3 regions of the Brevibacillus nitrificans genome follow, and region 2 is predicted to be linked to each of the others. Evidence: riboswitches for the same ligand, from Rfam matches in the RefSeq annotation. Region 2 holds a riboswitch; each other region holds the start of a gene.
What was found. A riboswitch is a leader RNA that binds a small molecule or an ion and turns the genes downstream of it on or off. The one in region 2 is predicted to bind cobalamin.
Positions count from the first base shown of each region.

Region 1: another riboswitch for cobalamin. It lies ahead of EDM59_RS11140 (energy-coupling factor ABC transporter permease); the one in region 2 lies ahead of EDM59_RS21580 (ABC transporter substrate-binding protein).
Region 3: another riboswitch for cobalamin. It lies ahead of cobO (cob(I)yrinic acid a,c-diamide adenosyltransferase); the one in region 2 lies ahead of EDM59_RS21580 (ABC transporter substrate-binding protein).

Region 1 covers NZ_RHHU01000005.1:228,723-233,003, reverse strand. The annotation lists gene EDM59_RS11150 (GerAB/ArcD/ProY family transporter) at 1-330, opposite strand, end outside; gene EDM59_RS11145 (quinone-dependent dihydroorotate dehydrogenase) at 477-1,565, shown strand; cobalamin riboswitch at 1,730-1,927, shown strand; gene EDM59_RS11140 (energy-coupling factor ABC transporter permease) at 2,070-2,831, shown strand; gene EDM59_RS11135 (energy-coupling factor ABC transporter substrate-binding protein) at 2,828-3,112, shown strand; gene cbiQ (cobalt ECF transporter T component CbiQ) at 3,109-3,912, shown strand; gene EDM59_RS11125 (energy-coupling factor ABC transporter ATP-binding protein) at 3,909-4,281, shown strand, end outside.
Region 2 covers NZ_RHHU01000014.1:5,598-9,878, reverse strand. The annotation lists gene EDM59_RS21600 (ABC transporter permease) at 1-27, shown strand, start outside; gene EDM59_RS21595 (alpha/beta fold hydrolase) at 71-832, opposite strand; gene EDM59_RS21590 (M24 family metallopeptidase) at 955-2,046, shown strand; cobalamin riboswitch at 2,059-2,266, shown strand; gene EDM59_RS21580 (ABC transporter substrate-binding protein) at 2,538-3,584, shown strand; gene EDM59_RS21575 (FecCD family ABC transporter permease) at 3,690-4,281, shown strand, end outside.
Region 3 covers NZ_RHHU01000010.1:159,190-163,470, reverse strand. The annotation lists gene cobS (adenosylcobinamide-GDP ribazoletransferase) at 1-318, opposite strand, end outside; gene cobU (bifunctional adenosylcobinamide kinase/adenosylcobinamide-phosphate guanylyltransferase) at 315-860, opposite strand; gene cobD (threonine-phosphate decarboxylase CobD) at 857-1,963, opposite strand; gene cobO (cob(I)yrinic acid a,c-diamide adenosyltransferase) at 1,963-2,511, opposite strand; cobalamin riboswitch at 2,636-2,850, opposite strand; gene EDM59_RS14375 (hypothetical protein) at 3,099-3,527, shown strand; gene EDM59_RS31060 (hypothetical protein) at 3,524-3,787, shown strand; gene EDM59_RS14365 (spore germination protein) at 3,959-4,281, shown strand, end outside.

The DNA.
Region 1 (4,281 bases), on a different contig from region 2:
CGTTGTCCACGTTTGCGTATCGATAAGATGTACGAGTGCCATCCCGTAAAGACAAATCAATAGGGGAATGAGAATGAGGTAGCTGACGAACTTTCCACTCGTACGTCTAAGCCAATGATGCAAGGAGTGCTGGTGAAGACGTGTGTTTATGAAGGAAAGGATGCATGCCCACGCAACAAAAGGAATAGAGGAGAGCAGGACACTTAGCCACGAATCACGTTTGGCAGCACTGAGCATAAGCGGAATGACAGTGACATGGTTGGTGATTCCGATCGTCAGCATCATTGTCATGATCGCTTGGTTGATTCCGATTTTCCCATCGACTTTCATATCGTTTCTTCTTCACCTCCATACTGGGGGTACTGCTAGGATTTGCCTGCCCTCTTGGAAATATGTATCACGGATAAAGGTTACCCCCCCTATGAAAATGTGGTATTCTACTATGAGGAAAAAACGGAGCGAGGAGTGCTACAACGATGTATCAGCTTATACGCCAGTATCTGTTTCAGCAGGACCCTGAAGAAATTCATGAAAAGACGATTCACGCCCTGAAGCTGGCAGAGGATTCCGCTCCGGGGAAGGCGCTCTTGAGAATGGTTTATCAGCTGCGGGACAAGCGACTGGAAACCAATCTGTGGGGACTGAAATTTCCCAACCCTGTTGGTTTGGCAGCAGGCTTTGACAAAAATGCAGAAGTCTATCATGCGCTTGGAGCACTTGGCTTCGGCTTTGTGGAGGTAGGAACCATTACCCCGCAGGGACAGCCGGGCAATCCAAGACCGCGGCTGTTTCGTCTGCCGGAGCATCAGGCTGTCATCAACCGGATGGGCTTTAACAATCATGGTGCCTACCATGCCTCTCAGCATTTGGTTGACTTCGCCTACTCGGATGTTCCGATCGGCATTAACATAGGCAAGAATAAGGTCACACCGAATGAAGAAGCTGCGAGTGATTACAGCAAATGCATGGACATGCTGTACGCGTACGGTCATTACTTCGTCATCAACATCAGCTCGCCGAATACGCCGAATCTGCGCGACCTGCAGGAAACGGAAAGCTTGCGTGTGCTCGTGCGTGCCGTTCGGGAAAAGGCGGCGGAGCTGGAAGCGCGAGGCGTAAAGAAAAAGCCGGTGCTGTTGAAAGTGGCTCCCGATATGTCGGAGGAGCAAATGCACGACGTCGTACATGCGGCGGTTGAAGAGGGCATTTCCGGCATCATCGCGACGAATACGACGCTCTCTCGTGAAGCGGTAATCAACCATCCGAACGCGGAGGAAGCGGGCGGCTTGAGTGGAAGACCGTTGACCGAGCGTTCTACGGCCTGGGTCAAACAGATTTATCAGGAAATCGGAGACAAAGTACCGATCATTGGCGTTGGCGGCATTTACAACGGGGAAGATGCTTACAACAAGATTCGCGCCGGCGCAAGCCTTGTACAGGTGTATACCGGGATGATTTATCAAGGGCCTGGCATCGCCAAGCAAATCAATAAACAGCTGCTGAAGCTGATGGCGCGGGATGGATTTACGCATATCAGTGAAGTGGTCGGGGTAGACGCTAAATAAAAGTCTTTCTTTTGCAAGACAATCGGTGGTCCTCTCAGAGGGAGCGCCGATTTTTTTGTTCAGATACGTAACACGTACCCACAAGTCGAATCCATTGCCAATAGTTCTCTTTTTCAGTCACTTGCAGTATAATGTTGATGGACATCTCGGTCATGTCCAGGAATTTCATATTGTCGGCATGAGGTGCCTGTATGTGCAAACACACATACGGGGTAACAGGGAATCGGGTGAAAGTCCCGAGCGGTCCCGCCACTGTAACCAAGGAGTTCTCTTCGATTAGAATCCACTCATAGAATTATGGGGAAGGACGAAGAGTGCAAGGATCTGGAAGCCAGGAGACCTACCTTACAGCCACACCCAGAAACCTTCGCGGAAAGGAGAGGTGAATACGAGGCAATAGGACTGCCAGGTCAGTCTATTGTTTTGTGTACGCGGATCTCGTCCACTTTGGGGATGAGTTTTTTTTTGCCAAAAAAGGATTGGAAAAGGGAGGGAAGTGTCATCATGAATCGTTCCAGGCTGGTATCTAGCTGCTTGCTGATTGCTGGATTTATTCTCTACTTCATGTTCAATGAACCGCAGACCGGACACGCGATGCACATTATGGAAGGGTATTTGCCACTGTCTTGGGCTTTATTCTGGTGGGTCGTATTCCTGCCGTTTTTCATTTTCGGTTTGCGTTCGATCAATCGAATTGTAAAAGAGCATCCACAGATGAAGCTTTTGCTGGGGGTATCCGGGGCGTTCGCGTTTGTGCTGTCCGCACTGAAAATCCCGTCGGTGACGGGAAGCAGCTCTCATCCGACAGGAACAGGGCTTGGCGCGATCTTGTTCGGACCTTTGGCAATGACTGTGCTGGGCAGTATGGTTTTGCTGTTCCAGGCTTTGCTGCTGGCTCATGGGGGATTGACGACACTGGGAGCAAATGCAGTCTCGATGGCGGTTGTGGGACCGATGGTTGCCTACGGAATCTATCGGCTGATCGCACGCAGCGGCAAGCAGCGTCTTGCCGTATTTGCAGCGGCGGCTTTAGCTGATTTGTCTACCTATGTAGTGACCTCGATTCAGCTTGCACTGGCGTTTCCTGCTGAATCGGGCGGTGTACTCGCTTCGTTTGCCAAATTCGCAGGCATTTTTGCTGTGACTCAGGTGCCGCTTGCGATTAGTGAAGGCTTGCTCACCGTGCTTGTATGGAACTGGCTGCAAGCGTACAACACAAAAGAGCTCGTGCAATTACGCTTATTGAAACGGGAGGAATCACTGTGAAAAAAGGAATGAACTGGTTGCTGCTCCTCGGAGTAGTGGTATTGGCGGTGCTGCCGCTTCTGTTCATTAAAGATTCCGAGTTTGGGGGAGCGGACGGAGCAGCCGAAGAGGCGATCAAGGAAATCGCACCGAATTATGAGCCGTGGTTCCAACCGTTTATTGAACCGCCTGGAGGAGAAACGGAGAGCCTTTTGTTCGCGGTACAGGCGGCATTGGGGGCAGGAGTCGTTGGCTATGCAGTCGGTGTCTTTAAAGGACGCACAGAAAAAGGAAAGAAATGAACTGGCAGCAGCTTGATACCTTGTCCTACCAAAACAGGCTGAGGGATATATCGCCTGAGCACAAGCTCCTGTTCGGGGGCGTGCTGCTTCTCCTTGTATTGACGGGACATGCACTGGTTCAGCTACTGGTCTTTCTGTGGATGGGGGTGTGGGTCATCGGCTATGCCCGCATACCCGTGAAGGCTCATCTCCTGTTTCTGATCCTTCCCCTCTCCTTTTTTATCGCGGGTCTGCCTGCGATCCTGTTCGATTTGACGCAAAGCAGGATAGGGGCACCACCGGCAGGTGCCGTGCTGTCGTGGGAGGTTGGCTCCTATGTGATCTATGTGGGGCAAGCGTCTGTCAGCCGGGCTTTGGAGCTGTTCTATCGGGTGTTGGGCAGTCTCGCCTGTTTTTCGTTTTTGCTTTTCACGGTTCCTTTCGCAGAAATTTTGCAGGTCTTCCGCCGAATCGGTATGCCGGAGCTGGTTACGGATCTGCTGATGATCATGTATCGGTTTATTTTTGCCCTGCTGGACGCTTCCTTTCAGCTGTGGGTAGCGCAGCGGTCCCGTGGTGGGCACAGAGGATTTCGCGCGCTGCTGCGTGATGTCGGGATGGTGGCTACTCAGCTTTTTGTGAGGGCGATGAGAAAATACCAGTCTCTGTCCATGGGAATGGCAGCGAGAGGCTATTCTGACAGCTTCCACGTACAAAGCCTGCGCATACATACACGCTCGCCGCGTTACGAATGGGAGTCTATTCTCGGTTGCATCGCCTTGGTGCTGCTAGAGTGTCTGACGGGAGGTTGGCGGTTTTGACATCATGGTTACTGGAGTTTTCCAATCTGCAATTCACCTATCCGGGTGGCCAGAAGCCGGTGCTGAACGGGGTGAGCTTTGGGATTCCGGCCGGGAAAAAATGCGCGCTGCTCGGACGAAACGGCTGTGGGAAATCCACGTTGTTTCTGCACGCAAACGGCATTCTTCAGCCCCAGCAAGGGCAACTATTCTGGAAGGGCACTCCGTTTGTGTACAAACGGTCCTTTTTGCAGGAAATGACGCAAAAGGTAGGGCTGGTTTTTCAAGACCCAGAGCATCAGCTGATTGCAAGCACCGTCACGGAGGACATTTCCTACGGCTTGTTTAATCAGAAGCTGCCCCTTGAGGTGATTCGGGAAAAGGTCGCGA
Region 2 (4,281 bases):
GCGCTTGACCCTCGTATGAAAAACTAAACAGGTGTGCTCGTGTGGGAGGGAGGTTTTTACCCTCCCTTTTCTACGTGGAGAACTTTCGGCACAGACGATTCAATTCGGGTGCGGCCTTGGTAACCACTTGATGGGCGACTCCCGGGATCATGACCATTTTGGAATTCGGTATGCCTTCATTCAGCAGCTGCCCATAGGGGTGAATGCTTCGATCTTCTGCCCCATACACGAGAAGGGTGGGCAAACCAATCTGGGGAAGTCTTTGGGTACAGTGGTAGGAATGACCTGCCTTGTAGAGGTGACGCAAGGTGGTGGAGTCGGTGAGAGAGGCGTGCTTGATCCATCGCTCTTGCAGCTGTGGGTCATCGATATGAGATGACGTAATGCTTTTTGCCAAGAGGGGGACTCCGTGAATGCCTGCCATGGCTTGCGCAAGGTAAAAACGACTGTGCAAATAAAGATCATTTACTTCAGAAAAGGCGCTGACCAAGATCAGTCCACTCACCTGCTCGGGAAAGCAAAGCGCGTATTCAAGAGCGATGGAGGCTCCCTGTGAGTAGCCGAGCAAGTAAGGCTTCTCCAACCCCAGCGTTTGCATGAGCTCATGCAGGCACACGGCGAGATCATGAATAGAGAACGGTTCAGGGAGCGGGCTGCTATGTCCATGACCAGGTAAATCGGGTACGAGTAGCTGGAACGTATCGGTGAGAGGGTGCTGAGAGACAAAATTGATGGAGCCAATGCAGGGAGCGTGAATACAAAGGAGGGGACTGCCTTGTCCGACAACGGTGCATGCCAGGGTTCCGTTTGGTAGAGTGATTGTGTGTTCCATAGCAATATTCACCTCAGCTATAGCTTGGTTTTGAAAAGGTTTTTTTCTCGGATAAGCTTCTTTTTTACAGAGGGAAATGGTATTCTCGCAATAGAATAAATGGAGAAAGCTAGGTGACGAAAATGTTCCAAGAACGCATCCAAAAGCTGCACGATTTTCTTAGCAAACAAGAACTTGACGCGGTGTTGATCACCTCTCCCAAACATGTTTATTATTTGACAGGTTTTTTCACCGATCCCCATGAACGTTTTCTGGGCCTGATTATTCCGGCGGAGGGAGAACCATCTCTGATCGTGCCTGCGCTGGATCGTGAAGCCGCAGCATCCGCTTCGAGCGTACAAAATATTTTCACCCACACAGATATTCAAAATCCATATGAAGTCTTAAAGCAAACGCTTCCTGCTGGCTTGAAGCAGCTGGGGATTGAGAAAAGCCATATGACAGTCGAGCGCTATGAGGCAATTGGCGAAGTAGTTGGCGCTTCCCGTTACGTCGATGTCGAAGAGCCTCTGCGTGAAATGCGTCTGATCAAATCCGCTGACGAGGTGGAGCGTATGAAGCATGCGATCCAGCTGGTGGAGGACTCCTTGCGCGAGACCTTGAAAAAAGCAAAGCCCGGCGTAACGGAAACAGAGCTGGTGGCTGAGCTGGAGTTTCAAATGAAGCGCTTGGGTGCTGACGGCCCGTCCTTTACCTCAATGGTATTGGCTGGAGAAAAGTCTGCGCTGCCGCATGGAAAACCAGGCTCTCGTCAAGTGCAAGAAGGCGAAGTACTCTTGTTTGATATCGGTGTGGAAGCAAACGGCTATGTCTCCGATATCACGCGCACTTTTGCGGTCGGAGAAATCAGTGAGCAATTGCGCGAAATTTACGAAACCGTTCTGGCTGCGAATGAAGCAGCGATCGCACAGGTTCGTCCCGGCGTGACCTTTGCTCATCTCGACCAAACGGCACGCGATGTGATCGCAGCGAAAGGCTACGGCGAATACTTCATGCATCGTTTGGGCCATGGACTCGGCATGGACGTACATGAGTATCCATCTGTACACGGACAAAATCAGGAGACGCTGCGCCCAGGTATGGTGTTTACTATCGAACCGGGAATTTACGTTCCAGGCGTAGGCGGCGTGCGGATTGAAGACAACGTTCTCGTAACGGAGACAGGCGTAGAAGTCATGACGCAATTCCCGAAACAACTGACTGTCATTGGATAAGAGCAAGCCATAATTGAATAGGTGTTTGATGGTGCCAGCTGGACAAGAGGACAAGTCCAGCCAGCTTAATAGGGAAGTCCGGTGAAATGCCGGCGCGGTCCCGCCACTGTAAGGAGGAGTCCTCTGCGATGAACCACTGTTCCGCTGTTTGTAGGGAATGGGAAGGACGTAGAGGACGATGATTCCAAGCCAGGAGACCTGCCATGAAACCATGCACAATCGACCCACGCGGATGGGATGATGTGGAAGTACAGCAGCATGTGTAAAGGCGGAATCCCGTTTATTTGCCATACTCTGTCCACATTGGAAAGCATCTCCCGTTTGCGCGTGGGAGATGCTTTTTTTATTTCCGCGCAAGCTCCGCTGAAGGCTTCACGAAGCCAAGCTTTCAAATCTGGAGAGGAGGTGAGGCGAGACACCCTTCGCTGGCGAAATGATGAGGATGAAACCAAACCGATAACCGGGGGACGAAAAAAGGAGAGAAGAAAAAGATGAAGGCACCTGAAAAGAAATGGCATCGACTGTGGAAGGGGAGCTGGTCAGCGCTGGTTCTGGCGCTTATGCTGATCGCAACGGCATGCGGCTCGCCGGCAACTAATGGGCAGGGGGAGCAGTCCCAAGAGACTCCAACTCCTGCTACCCAGCAACAAGCACAACCGGAAGCAGACAAGCCGGTCACTCTGCAAAACAACGGCATGGAAATGACCTATCCGGAAGCACCAAAGAGAGCGATCACATTGAATCAGCATGTAACGGAGGTCATGCTAGCTTTGGGCTTGGGAGACAAAATGGTTGGGACAGCGTATCTGGATGATCAAATTTTGCCTGAATTGAAAGAGGCGTATGACAAAGTTCCTGTGCTGTCTAATAAGTATCCAAGTAAGGAAGTGTTGATGGCCGCTGAGCCTGATTTCGTGTATGCAGGCTGGAAAAGCGGTTTTGGTGACAAAGGCGTAGGATCCATGGAGGAATTGGAGAAAGCAGGGATCAAGTCGTACTTGCATGAATCGTCTAACAAGGCAGCGCCGACGGTAGAAGATGTATTTACCGATATTCAAAACATCGGACGCATTTTCCGGGTGGAGGATCGGGCGAATGAACTAGTGAGCAACATGAAAACAGAAATGGAACAAACGACGAGCAAGCTGGGCAAGGTAGATAAACCGTTACAGGTATTCGTTTATGACAGTGGGGAAGAACAGGCCTTTACAGCGGCAAACAACTATATGACTGCCTTGATTAACATGGCGGGAGGCAAAAATATTTTTGACGACATTCAAAAAGGCTGGGCTGATGTGAGCTGGGAAGAGGTCGTGAGCCGCAATCCAGACGTGATCATCATCGTTGATTACGGAGACAAGAGCCTGGAGCAAAAACGAGAGCTGCTCCTGAGCAAAAAAGAGCTGGCAAGCGTGTCAGCTATTCAAAACAATCGATTGATTGTTTTGCCGTTATCGGCTGCAAGCGAAGGGGTTCGTGGGCCGATTGCCTTGAAGATTTTGGCGGAAGGACTCTATCCGGAGAAATTCAAGCAATGAGACCGAGCATTCGCAATGTGACGAAGGGGAACAGACGAGGGCATCTTGCAGGAGGGGGAGTCAGAATTGCGTAGGACAAGCCTGACTGTACTTATCCTTTCTCTCATGATCGTGCTGCTTGTATCGATTACGCTCGCCATTACACTGGGGTCTGTAGACATTCATCCTAGGACAGTCTGGGGAATTGCACTGAACCATGTCCCCTTCCTTGGGGGATGTGTGACAGAAGATTGGACCCGCGCGCAGCACTCGATCATTTGGGACATCCGTTTTCCCCGTGTTCTATTGGCTGCGGTCGTTGGCGCAGGGCTGTCTGTGGTCGGGGTAGCCATTCAGTCGTTGGTTCGAAATTCCTTGGCTGATCCTTACATACTAGGTGTTTCTTCAGGAGCCTCGGTGGGTGCGACACTCGTCATCCTGTTTGGCGCCTTTAGCATGTACGGCCAGTACGCCTTGTCGGTAGGCGCATTTCTCGGCTCGCTGCTATCCATCGTGCTGATTTTCTCGCTTTCTCGGATAGGTGGACAAAATTCAACGGTCCGCCTGCTCATGGCAGGGATTGCGATTTCGGCGATTTTATCGGGTGTTACGAGCTTGATCATCTTTTCGGCCCCGAATGAGCACGGCATACGGTCTGTCCTTTTTTGGCTGAGTGGCAGTTTGGCTGGGGCCAAATGGGAGTACTTGACGATTCCCA
Region 3 (4,281 bases), on a different contig from region 2:
ACCTACACGGCTGTCTTTCATTATGGCGAGAATTTGCTCTCGCGGTCGGCTGCTGCCCAGACCATCCGCCAAGTCCATCCACCCATCCAGATGAAGTCCTCCGGTGATGTACACCCAGACTGCAAGCGTCAATACGGCCGCAAGCAATGGGCTGAAGAGATACAACGCTGCTTGATGTATCGCACACAGGATGAGCCCGATCACGATCCCTACAACGGGATACCCATTGACACTCTTCTTCCAAGCCGTATCCGAAGGCTTCAGCCACGGGACGGGAATTCTCGTAAAAAACGCAATCGCATGCCACAACGCATTCATCCTTTTATCCTCCACGGAATCCCGGACAACACTGCGTAGACAGCATCCGCCTGCCTTGCCGTCATTTGATTGACGTCTCCCAGCACATCGGCGAACCAGCGCCCCAGTCGGCTCAAGGCTACTCCACCGAGTCCGACCTCGCTGGTAACGGCGATGACCGTCTGCTTTTGACGAGCGTCCTCTATCGTCTCCAGCCATTCCTGCGCGTCACGAAGCACTTCCCGCGTAATGGCCTCGCTTCGCAGCTCCTGCTCGGGTACGCACATCAACCGATTGCTCACCCAGGTCGACAGGCAATCGATGAGCACCACCTCATAGCCGGCAGCTGGAGCAATAGACGCGGTCAAACGCCCTCCTACCTCTACACAGCCCCAGCTTGCGGGGCGACGCGCCTGATGCCGCGCGATTCTCGCTGTCATTTCTTCATCCCAGGCTTCACCCGTTGCTACATAGAGGACAGATTCGCTCGTCTTTTCTGCCAGTTCCTCTGCAAATCGGCTCTTTCCAGAACGCACTCCACCTGTTACGAGGATGAGGCTCATCGCTCCCACCTCCCACCGCACCAGATGTCGCGCAGGGCTGACACGAGCTGTTCGTTTTCCTCTCGACCACGAACAGCCAAGCGCACATCATGTGCAGTCAAGCCGGGATACATGGCACAGCTGCGGATCAGGATTCCTTTTTTGCCGAGCAGCTCTTGCAATTGCTCCGCTGTCTTCTCTTTGGGAGAGCGAACCAGCAGGAAGTTGGCTTCTCCAGCCCATACCTTCCACCCCAGCTCTTCCCGAATGAAGCTGGTGAGGTAAGCTCGCTCCCCGGCAATCAGCTCTCGCGTCTTTTTCTCGTACTCCTGCTCTTGCAGACACAACTCGCCCGCCCGCAGCGCCAGGGCATTCACACTCCAGCTCACCTGCTTTTCACGCATGCGACCGATCACATCTGGATGCGCTATGGCATAGCCGAGCCTCAGTCCGGGGATCGCGTACATCTTGGTCATGGAACGCATGAGGATGACGTGTGGAAAGCTTTCCAGCTGGTCCGCCAGCGTATACTGTCTCTCCTCCTCCACGAAGTCGAGAAACGCTTCGTCCACGACCAGCCACGTCTTCGTCTGCTCCGCCCAGTCCGCCATTTTCACCAGCTCATCCGGCTGGTACAAAATGCCCGTCGGATTGTTCGGAGATCCGACGAAAACCAGATCCGCCGCTTCGAACAATCGGTACACCTCGCCCATCTCGGGCTTATAGCCGTTTTCTTCCACGCCGTAGCAGCCGACGACTTTTGCACCAAACTGGGTGGCCAGCTGCGCGTATTCGGAAAAGCACGGATAGACCACTCCGACCGTCTGCGGTTGAAGCCCTAGTATTGCCAGTGCCATAGCTTCCGCTGCTCCATTCGCTGGCAAGAGCCACTCTTTTGGCAAGCCCAGACGTGTAGCCAAAGCGGCCCGGAATACTCGATGCCCAGGGTCTGGATACTGCGTGACATCGGCTATGGAAGCCACCAGCATTCGTTTGACACTCTCCGGCATCCCGAGCGGATTGATATTCGCGCTGTAATCGAGAAAGTCCCCCGGAGACACTCCAAATCGCTCTGAAGCTGTCAGCAGGTTCCCGCCATGCCCAAACGTTTCTATGACGTTCATCAGAATTCCACTCCAAGGACGGCAGGAATTCCTTCGTCGTAATAGTGCTTGATCGGCTTCATCTCTGTGACCAGATCGGCCATGTCCATGATCTCCTGCTTGGCGCTGCGTCCGGTAATTACGAGGTGAATGTGCTTCGGTCTGCTTTTGATCGTCTCTAGGACGTCTTCCAGCGGCAGTACGTCATCAATCGGGAAGCGGTCGATCGCCAGCGCATTGTTCAGCTCATCGAAAATCACGACATCGTAGCCCCCGTGAAGGAGCTGCTCTTTTGCATAGCCCCACGCAGCTTGCAGCGCCTCGCGATGCTCTTCTGGCGTCTTCGTCCAGGTAAAGCCAATCCCTTTTTGCACGATGTCGATGCCAATCTTGTCAAACACGAGCTTTTCGCCATAGGTACGATCCGGTGATTTGATGAATTGCACCATCAGCACTTTTTTCCCACGTCCGGTCGCACGTACAGCCAGCCCGAGCGCCGCCGTCGTCTTCCCTTTTCCGTCTCCTGTATAGACCAGCAGCAAGCCTCGTTTTGCGTCTTGTTTACTCATGGAAAATCCTCCTGAAAATCAAATAAAAAACGCTTTGTTCTCCTTCATGCAAAAAAAGGAAAACAAAGCGCGGATGGCAAGCAAGCAACGATCCTCACCTCTTCCTTTGACCCGAAGGAAATCAGTGTAAACACAAAAACAGGCAGGTCTCCTGGCTCGAGGATCATCGCTTTCCTTCTCCTTCCCGCTCCCTATTGGGCAGTGGATGGCAGACGCCGTGAAGAAAAGCTCCTCTCTTACAGTGGCGGGACCGCGTTGGCATTTCACCAAACTTCCCTTTTAACCTTGCTCCTGCAAAAGGATTTCGCAGAAACAAGGACCTGTTTGTACTAACGTATTCAGTTGTCATTCACTCCTATGACAAACACTTGTTTTAATAATAGCAAATGCCTGTCGGGATTCAAGCAAAAGCTGGCAAAAAGGTGTTTTCCCCCTCTAGTAAAAAGAACTTCTCTAAAATCCTTTTACAAAATTTAGCAATCTACTACAGCAATGATTAGGATATATTTTCCATACAAGGAGTGAGAGAGTTGTCATCTACAGCTAGGTTATCGTCTCCCATCCGCTTGTTTTTGATGGGAGTTGTCTTGATCGCATTGTTGCTTGTCCACCTTCCCGTACAGGCTGCAGAAAAAAGGATAGAGGTTCCGGTGAAGCTAACCGTTGCTCCAGGAAATTACGAGCTTGGGGATGAAATTACCTTGGAAGCTGTAACTGAGAGGATGGGAGATTCTTATGAGGTGAAAACAGGAGATAAGCTGGGAGAGCTTCATGTGGAGACCACCCTCGAGGAGGGGAAATATATTTCGAGAATGTCATTTCTGGCCGAATACATCGGCGAGAAGACTTTTGACTACTCCATTTCTATGTACGGTGATGGGCAGGAATGGGTGGGACATGCCTCCGTTTCGATTCGGGTGAAAGATAACACGCCTCCGATGCTTCCTTCTGTGGATTCAAAGTTGCTGAAAACCCCAAAATCACCGTCACTCTCTCCCCCAATACCGCTTACATGAAAGCCGGGGAGGATATCTATCTTTCTGCCGCCTACATGGTCCAAAAGAGTCCAGCGTTTTCCGATCAGCTCATCACCTGGAATCAGCCTGGCCTTGATAAAATCTTTGGAACTTACGATGAAGAGCTCGGCGGATACCGATACCTCTATCGCTTCCATCCAGAGAAAAAAGGTACCTACAATCTCGAGGTGACCTTCCAAATGGAAAGCGATGGGGTGAAAAGAGAAGGCAAAGCGAAAACAAAAATATACGTTCGGTAAGGAAAAACGGGTACTCTGCAAGTCATTCTCTGGCTTGCAGGAGGTACCCGTCTTTTATTTGCTGCAAAGAGGACTCCCCTCCCTTTTCTCCTTTTCTTGGATATTTTGGCAACTCTCTTAACAAACTAATCTTAATAAGGAGAAAGTTGGAAGGGAGTGAGCGAGTAACCGATGCTTGATGCCGTCCTGCAGAAATTGTCTTTGTCGATGGATGTAGCCGTTTACCCTGTCGTCTCCTCGCCTTACAAAATATCGCTTGTCTATGTGTCGAGCATTGTGGACAAAAACCAGCTGCTCCAGTTTGTCATCCGACCTCTAACTGAGCATATGCCATGCGTGACAGATGATCCTGCCGAGAGCTTCCGATGGTGCAACGAATATTTGCCTGTTGCTGAAAAACAGCAGGCCTCATCCGTACAAGCGTGTGTGGAAGGTATTTTAGCGGGAAAATGTCTGATCGCCATCGACGGATTGTCTGCTGGCCTCCTACTCGA